One region of the Sphingomonas sp. GC_Shp_3 genome, then DNA from elsewhere that is predicted to be linked to it. Evidence: riboswitches for the same ligand, from Rfam matches in the RefSeq annotation. Region 1 holds a riboswitch; the other holds the start of a gene.
The links. A riboswitch is a leader RNA that binds a small molecule or an ion and turns the genes downstream of it on or off. The one in region 1 is predicted to bind cobalamin.
Positions count from the first base shown of each region.

Region 1 (4,231 bases):
TTGCGAGTCAATCGCATTATCACGTACGTCTGCGATTGCGTAAAGCAACGGCGCCGTGACACTTTGCGCGAACTGTGCGCTGACATCATTGCGTTTTACGGTGTGAGATGATGAGGTTCGCCATCGATGCCGATTAAGGCTGTTTGGGAGGGGCAGGGTATTCGCACCATCGGAACACGCGCTTCGGGCGTGAGGGCGTCGCGCGCCGGGACGAGCGTGCTTATCGCCGTGCTGCTGGCGAGTGGATGCAGCCACAAGGTTCATTCCCCCGCGCCGCCACGGATCACCAGCGAACCGCACTTTCCGCTTGGAACATCCTCGATCGTGGTGCCGATCTCGGGCTCGCTCGATGATCTTGCCCGCGCACTTGAACGGCAGACGCCAAAGCGGTTGTGGGGAATCGACAAGCAACTCGACGCCTGTGTCGCCGCCAAGCGCGTCGATCTCGGCATCGCTCATGTGCGGGTGCTTCCCAAGCTTGGCTGCCGCATCGTTGGCGAGGTCACGCGTGGCCATCTGAAACTCGGCGGCAGCGGCAATCGACTGACCATCGACATCCCGGTTCACGCGACCATCGCCGCGCAGAAGGTTGGCGGCGTGGTATCCAAGACGGCGACCGGCGACGCGATCGTGCATGCCGTCGCGCAGCTTTCGATCACGGGCAATTGGTCGCCGAGCGCGAAGGTGCGAATTGCGTATGACTGGACGACGCCGCCCGGCATCGACTTCCTCGGTCAGCGCATCGAATTCGCGAGCAAGGCAGACGCACGGCTGAAACCGGTCATCGCGGGATTGGAACGCAGCCTGCCACGTGAACTCAACAAGCTCGATCTGCGCGCGAAACTCGCCTCGGCGTGGCGGCAGGGCTTTACCTCGATCATGCTCAACCGCGAGCGCCCACCGGCGTGGATGCGGGTCACGCCCAAGCGGCTCGGCTTCGGCGGCTACACGGTCGATCGCCGCACGCTGGTGCTGACGCTCTCCGCCGATGCGCTGACCGAGACGTTCGTCGGCGCTCGGCCTGCCGATCCTGCCGCAACGCCTTTGCCGCCGCCCGCAGCCTCGGTCGGCAAGCAGGGCCTTAACTTCTTCATACCCGTGCTGGCGGATTATGCCCAGCTCGAGCCGGTGGTGCACCGTGTGCTGGTGAAGCGCGCGAAAAAGGGCATCACGCTCGCCGGGATCGGCCCGGTGGACGTCGCGTTCGGCAAGGTGACGATCTATGCCACCAGCGGGGGGCGGCTCGCGATCGGCGTGCAGGCAAAGGCCAAGGCCCGTAACACCTCGCTCCTCGCCACCAAGGGCGAGGTGTGGCTGACGGCGGTGCCGTACAACGTACCCAATTCGCAACTGATCCGCGCGCGCGATGTCGCGATCACCACCGATACCGACAGCGAGACGGTCAACCTGCTGGTCTCGCTGTTCAAGGACACGTCGGTTCGCGACACGATCGCCGAGGGACTAGCGCACGATTTCGCGCCCGATTACCAGAAGGTCCTGCGATCCGCGCGCAAGGCGATCGGCGCGCGGCGCGAGGGCGATTTCCTGCTCTCCGCTGACGTGACGCGCGTTGAGAACGGCACGCTGGCGGTAACCGGCAAGGGACTGTTCCTGCCGGTGCGCGCGGCGGGGCAGGCGACGATCACCTACGCGCCGCTGCGGCGATAGCGTCAAAGGCGATTGGCGGCGACCGAGATGTGGCATATGGCCGTCACGAACGCGGCGGGCAACCGCTGTCGTTCAGGATCGCGTCGGTGCCCCGCAAGGGGCTTAAACGGGAATGTGGTGCGGGCGCGTCGCCCTAATCCGCAGCTGTCCCTGCAACTGTAAGCGGCGAGCGCGATGCACGGGCCCGAAAGGGCAGCCACTGAAGCCGCGGTTTCGGGAAGGCGTGCATCAAGCCCTGACCCGTGAGCCAGGAGACCTGCCGGCGTTCTGGTCGCTCTTGTCGTGGTCCAGGAACAGGCCAGGGCACGGTTCTCCGTCTGAGCGACGAACCAAAGCGGTGGGGGCCGCAAGGGTTGCGCTTGGACCGGGTGCCGACTGGCGTCCGCCCGCCCGTGCGTGACCGGTCGTCGAAGGACGGTTCGCTCCCGCCGATCTGTCGCGACGCCCGGGGGAAGACTGATGAAGATTGCCATCTCACTGTTCGCGCTGATCGCCACCACGCCGGTGCTCGCGCAGACCGCGCCCGATGACGGCACCGCCACCGACACCGTGGTCGTCACCGCCGCCCGGGCGCCCGGCGGCATATCCACCGCGACGCTCGGCTCGTCGGCGACGGTGGTAACCGCGCAGGACCTGTCTGATCGCCAGACGGTGATCGTCTCGGACGTGCTGCGCGACGTACCCGGCATCTCGGTCAACCGTACCGGTGCGGTCGGCGGCATGACGCAGGTGCGTATCCGGGGCGCGGAGAGCAACCATACGCTGGTGTTGATCGACGGCATCGAGGCGGCTGACCCCTACTACGGCGAGTACGACTTCGCCTCGCTCACCGCCGATCCCGGCGCGCGGGTGGAGGTGCTGCGCGGTGAGCAGAGCGCGCTGTACGGATCGGATGCGATCGGCGGCGTCATCAACTATATCACGCCGACCGGGCGTGAGATGCCGGGCTTCGCGGGCCGGATCGAGGCCGGATCGTTCAACACAGTCGACGGCGCGGTGCGCGGGGCAGGGACTGCGGGCGACTTCGATTATGCGGTCGGCGGATCCTATTCCGGCATCGGCGGCTATGTCGTCGCGCCGGCAGGCGACCGGCGGATCGGGTCGAAGATCGGCACCGTCAATGGCAAGTTCGGCTATCAGTCGGAGGACTTCGGTTTGCGCGGCGTGGTGCGCTACACGCATATCGACGCCGACGTGAACGATCAGGATTACGCCGTCACCGGCAACGCGATCGACAGCGGCGGTAGCTACCTGAACGATGCGGTCTATGCGCTGGTCGGCGCGCACTACAGCGCGCTGGAGGGGCGCTGGAGCAACGACCTCAGCGCACAGTTGCAGGAATCGCAGCGCCGCTTCCTCGACGACAATGGTACCGAGACGAGCGGCGATACCGGCCGGCGCAAGAAAGTGTCGTTCGTCTCCGCGCTGAAGCTTGGCGGCGATGCGGCCAGCCACGTCATCACCGGTGCGGTCGATTACGAGCATGAATCCTATCAGGGCACGTCGGCGTTCATCACCGGCAGCAATCCGTTTCGCGATACCAACAACTGGGGTCTGGTCGGCCAGTATCAGGTGACGGTGGGCAGCCGGCTCGGCCTTGGTGGAGCGGTGCGGCATGACGTGAACCAGCGGTTCCGCGATGCGACCACTTGGCATCTGCAGGCGAGTTACCGGTTCGACACTGGTACGCGCATCCACGCAGCGGGGGGCACCGGGGTCAAGGCACCAGTGTTCTCCGAACTGTTCGGCTATTCCCCGACCAGCGGCTTCGTCGGCAACCCCAACCTCAAGCCCGAGGAATCGACCGGCTGGGAGGCTGGTGTCGAACAGAGCTTCCTCGCCGGGCACGGCCGCATCGACGTGACCTATTTCAACGCGGTGCTGCGCCACAAGATCGTCAGCACGTTCGATCCGGTCTATACGGTGGTGAACGCGACCGGATCGTCGCCGCATCAGGGGGTCGAGGTGGCGCTCAATTTCGACCTTCCAGCCGGCTTCCGCTTCGATGGCAGCTACACCTATCTCGACGCACACGACGAGGCCGACATGACGCTGATCCGCCGTCCGGCGCATATCGGCAGCGCCAATCTGGCGTGGAGGTCAAAGGACGACCGGTTCGGCGCCAACGTGACGGTGCGCTACAACGGTGATGCGCTCGACACCAACTTTGCGACATATCAGACCGAGACGTTGCAGGCTTACACGCTGGTGAATTTCGGCGCGGACGTAGCGGTGGCACGCGGCATTTCGGTGTTCGGGCGGGTCGAAAATCTGCTCGACACCGACTTCCGCGAGAACGTCGGTTTCCGGGGTTCGCCGCGCGCGGGCTACGGCGGCATAAAGGCGCGGATCTGATGGCGGATCGCACCGAGGCCGAGCACGCCGAGAAGATGCGCAAGCGGCAAGCCGCGCAGGAACGGATCGTCGCCGCCAAGACGATCGAGAAGGGGCTGGTGATCGTCCACACCGGCGCGGGCAAGGGCAAGACCACGGCCGCGCTGGGGATGGCGGTGCGCGCGGTCGGCCACGGCATGAAGGTCGGGATCGTCCAGTTCGTCAAAGG
Region 1 covers NZ_JALNUT010000001.1:372,930-377,160, forward strand. The annotation lists gene OXR00_RS01815 (DUF4403 family protein) at 127-1,668, shown strand; cobalamin riboswitch at 1,736-1,947, shown strand; gene OXR00_RS01820 (TonB-dependent receptor) at 2,128-4,023, shown strand; gene cobO (cob(I)yrinic acid a,c-diamide adenosyltransferase) at 4,023-4,231, shown strand, end outside.

Region 2 (4,231 bases), 310 kb from region 1:
CTTTACCCGCAATTCGTGCGCGCCGCGCGCAACCGTGCGGCCCTCGGCAAACGCTGCGGCCACAAACAGAATCGGATATTCGTCGATCATGCTTGGCGCGAGTTCTGCCGGCACCTCGATCGCGCGTAAATGCGCATGGCGGACGCGCAGGTCCGCGACCGGTTCGCCGCCGACCTCGCGCGGGTTCAGTTCGGTGATATCGGCGCCCATCATGCGTAGCGCGGTGAAGATGCCCGCCCGTGTCGGATTGAGGCCGACGTTCTCGACCACTATGTCTGATCCCGGCACGATCGTCGCCGCGACGACGAGGAACGCGGCGGACGACGGATCACCCGGTACGACGATCCGTTGTGGGCGCAGCTCGGCCTCACCCGTGATCGCGATGATCTTGCCCGCGGCATCGTCCTCCACGGTTACGGTAGCGCCGAACCCGCGCAGCATCCGCTCGCTGTGATCGCGGGTCGCGATCGGCTCGATCACGCGCGTGATCCCGGGCGTGTTGAGGCCGGCGAGCAGCACGGCCGACTTCACCTGTGCCGACGCGACCGGCAACGTATAGTCGATCGGCACCGCCGGATTAATGCCGCGCAGGATCAACGGCAGGCGACCGCCGGGATATGCGGTAAACTCGGCACCCATCCGCGACAGCGGCTCGATCACCCGGCCCATCGGTCGTTTGGTGAGCGAGGCGTCGCCGGTGAACGCGGCGGTAATGGCATGGCTTGCGACCAGCCCCATCAGCAGCCGGGTCGAGGTGCCGGAATTGCCCATCTCCAGCGCGCCCTGCGGCTGGAGCAGCCCGCCCACGCCGACGCCGTTAATGCGCCAGATGCCGTCCGCGCCACGTTCTATCTGCGCGCCCATCGCACGCAGCGCGGCGGCGGTGGCGAGCACGTCCTCCCCCTCCAGCAGCCCTTCAACGCGGCTCTCGCCGACCGCCAGCGCAGAGAACATCAGCGCGCGGTGGCTGATCGACTTGTCGCCGGGTACGGCAACGTGGCCGGTCAGTGGGCCGGAGGCGAAGATCTCACGCGGCGAGGGAGTAGGGTGGGGCATGTGTTTCCGAGTATCTGCGGGTCCGGGCTTTTGACAGCGCCCTTGCGCTATGGCAAGGCGCGCGCCACTTTGACGACGACAACCCTCAGGGTATTATCAGATTGAAAGGTCCACTCGGCACATGATTAAGCCGGAATGGGGCACGAAGCGCTCGTGCCCGAAATGCGCAACGCGTTTCTATGATCTCGGCAAGGACGATCCCGTCACCTGCATCGAATGCGGGTCGACCTGGCAGCCTGAGCCCATCCTCAAATCGAAGCAGCCGCTGCCGTTCGACGCGCCGAAGCCCGACGCGAAGAAGGACGAGGATCTGAGCGGTGACGACGAGACGTTGGACATCGGCGAGGACGAGGAGCCGTCGCCCGATGACGAGGTCGATCTCGGCGGCGACGACGATCTCGGGGTCGAGGCACCGACCGAAGACGAAGAGCATTGATCTGAAAAAATGCTGGCAAGCGGCGATTTCGCCGCTTGCCAAGCCAGCGACGCCCGGCTAGGGCGTCGCCTCCCAAGGCCGGAAGGCCTAGACGAATGGGGCCGTAGCTCAGCTGGGAGAGCGTTCGCATGGCATGCGAAAGGTCAGGGGTTCGATCCCCCTCGGCTCCACCATTCCTCCACCGCGGTCGCAAGGTTTTCGCCCGCCGCACGCGACATAAACCGCTATCTCAAAAGCCCGATGGCGCTGTGCCCAATCAAAGGCGCGGCGGTAGTTGGCTGATCAATCGCGTCCTTATGGCGGTATTTGCCTTTCCCTGAAATGCCGTCGCTTGCGTTCGCCGCTTTGCAGACGATGCTTCCCCTCGCTTGCGTCACTCTGCGGCGGACCTTGCCGTGTCTCCCGCATCCGGCTACGCGGTTGGCGAGCCTGGCGGGTCAATCCGCCGGTCTCATGATCGCGCTGGTGCCTGTAACGGGCTTAAAACGGGAACGCGGTGAGGGAGGTCTGCTCCCGAAGCCGAGGCTGTCCCTGCAACTGTAAGCGGCGAGTGTGATGCACTTCGTCCCCTCCAATGCCGGATGGGGCAGCCACTGGGCCTAACACGATATCGTGCAGGCGCCTGGGAAGGCCGTGAAGCATGCGACGACCCGTGAGCCAGGAGACCTGCCAGCGTCCGGTCGCTCTCGCCCTGGTCCAGGGGATGGCCGTGGCACGGACCTGTCCGTTCGAGCGACGTCACCAGCGGCGGGGGCCGCATCGGTGTCGTGGGTCCGGCGCAGGGCGTCCGGCGGGTCCGCTGCGTCGACCGTCGTTGACGGTAGGCCCCCGCCCGACGTTGCTCGGCGCCCGGGGGATATGGTCGATGCGGCCAATCGATACGACACCTTACCGTCACCGGATCGGCGGCGTTTACGCGTTCCTGATCGCGGCCAACGTCGCGGCGTGGCTATGGGCGTTCGCGCTGTTCCATGCGCAACCGCTGATGCTGGGTACTGCACTGCTGGCGTGGGGGCTTGGGCTGCGCCATGCGGTCGATGCCGACCACATCGCCGCGATCGACAACGTCACGCGCAAGCTGATGCAGGACGGAAAGCGGCCCGCTACCGTTGGTTTCTGGTTCGCCATTGGCCACAGTACGATCATCCTGCTGGCATCCGTCGGCATCGCCTTCACCGCCTCCGCTCTCGCGCGGTTCGAGGCGCTGAAAGCGACCGGCGGCGTGGTGGCAACGATCGTGTCCGCCGGGTTCCTGTTCACGATCGCGGCGATGAACCTCGTCATCCTGCGGGCGGTCTGGCGCACGTTCCAGCATGTCCGCGCAGGCGGCATCTATGTCGACGAGGATCTCGACATCCTGCTCGGCGGGCGCGGGTTGCTCGCGCGGTTGTTCCGGCCGTTGTTCCGGCTCGTCTCGACAAGCTGGCACATGGCGCCGCTCGGATTCCTGTTCGGGCTCGGCTTCGACACCGCGACCGAGGTGGCGATCCTCGGCCTGTCGGCGGCGCAGGCGAGCCATGCATTCGCGATCGGGCCGGTGCTGGTGCTGCCGGTGCTGTTCGCAGCCGGGATGGCGCTGGTCGACACCACCGACGGCATCCTCATGCTCGGCGCATACGAATGGGCGTTCGTGAAGCCGATTCGAAAACTCTACTACAACATTACCATCACGGCGGTTTCCGCGCTGGTCGCGATCGTGATCGGGGGCATCGAAACGCTGTCGCTGCTGGGCGACAAGCTGGGCCTGCATGGCGGCATCTGGTCGGCGGCGGCCGATCTCGGTGCGCGGTTCAACCTGCTCGGCTTCGGCATTATCGGTCTGTTCCTGCTGTGCTGGGCGGCGAGCTGGGCGATTTTCCGCTGGCAGCGCTTCGACGAGATCGAGGTGCGGCAGGGGGTGTGATCGCGCATTCCCGTCAGCGCTCGATCACGCGGTCCGCGATCGGCTCGCGCGCCTGCCAGCCGCGTCGCTCGAGTTCGGGGACCGTCGCGGGTTCTGCCGGGTAGCCGATGCAGAGCAGGCCGATCAGCGTCCAGTCCCCCGGCACGTCCAGCATCGCCGTGACGACGGCCGGGTCAAGGATCGACACCCAGCCGAGGCCGATGCCGCGTGCGGCTGCGGCGAGCCACATCGTGTGTATCGCCATCACGGTCGAATAGCGCAGCGCCTCGGGCATGGTAGCGATGCCGAGGCGTTGTCCTGCACTGGGCGCTTCGTCCGAGAACACTGCCATGATCTCGGGCGCTTCCCGGAGGCCGTGCAGCTTCAGCCTGCGATACCGTTGCCGGATATCCTCGTCCGCCAGCGAAGCCGCCGCAGCCGCGCTACAGGTGTCGACGTGGCCCGCCAAGGCTTCCCGCAGATCGGGCGAGCGGACGCGCACGAAGCGCCAGGGCTGGGCATTTCCGACCGATGGCGCGAGCGCGGCGCTGTGCAGGAGGTGCTGCATGTCCGCTTCTGCGACCGGCTCGGCTCGGAAATGGCGCACGTCGCGGCGCCATTGCAGTACATCGGTCAGGCCTGTCTCGAACCGACGAGGTGCCTCGTTCTGCACGAGGCTCCGGCGCAGCAGATAGATGTCCATGATCCAGCCATGTTCGCGCCGCAGTGCCGCGCGCCGCAGCACAATCTCCTGACCGACCGCGCGCAAAGGGCCGGCGATGAGCGTCTGTTGCGCCATGCCGAGATAAGCGCCCCACCAGATCTCAATGCCCTCGGTATCCAGCGTCTCGAACGCG
Region 2 covers NZ_JALNUT010000001.1:66,522-70,752, forward strand. The annotation lists gene aroA (3-phosphoshikimate 1-carboxyvinyltransferase) at 1-1,056, opposite strand, end outside; gene OXR00_RS00345 (TIGR02300 family protein) at 1,178-1,492, shown strand; tRNA gene OXR00_RS00350 (tRNA-Ala) at 1,590-1,665, shown strand; cobalamin riboswitch at 1,939-2,181, shown strand; gene OXR00_RS00355 (HoxN/HupN/NixA family nickel/cobalt transporter) at 2,358-3,395, shown strand; gene bluB (5,6-dimethylbenzimidazole synthase) at 3,409-4,011, opposite strand; partial or broken gene cobF (precorrin-6A synthase (deacetylating)) at 4,051-4,231, opposite strand, start outside.
Region 2: another riboswitch for cobalamin. It lies ahead of OXR00_RS00355 (HoxN/HupN/NixA family nickel/cobalt transporter); the one in region 1 lies ahead of OXR00_RS01820 (TonB-dependent receptor).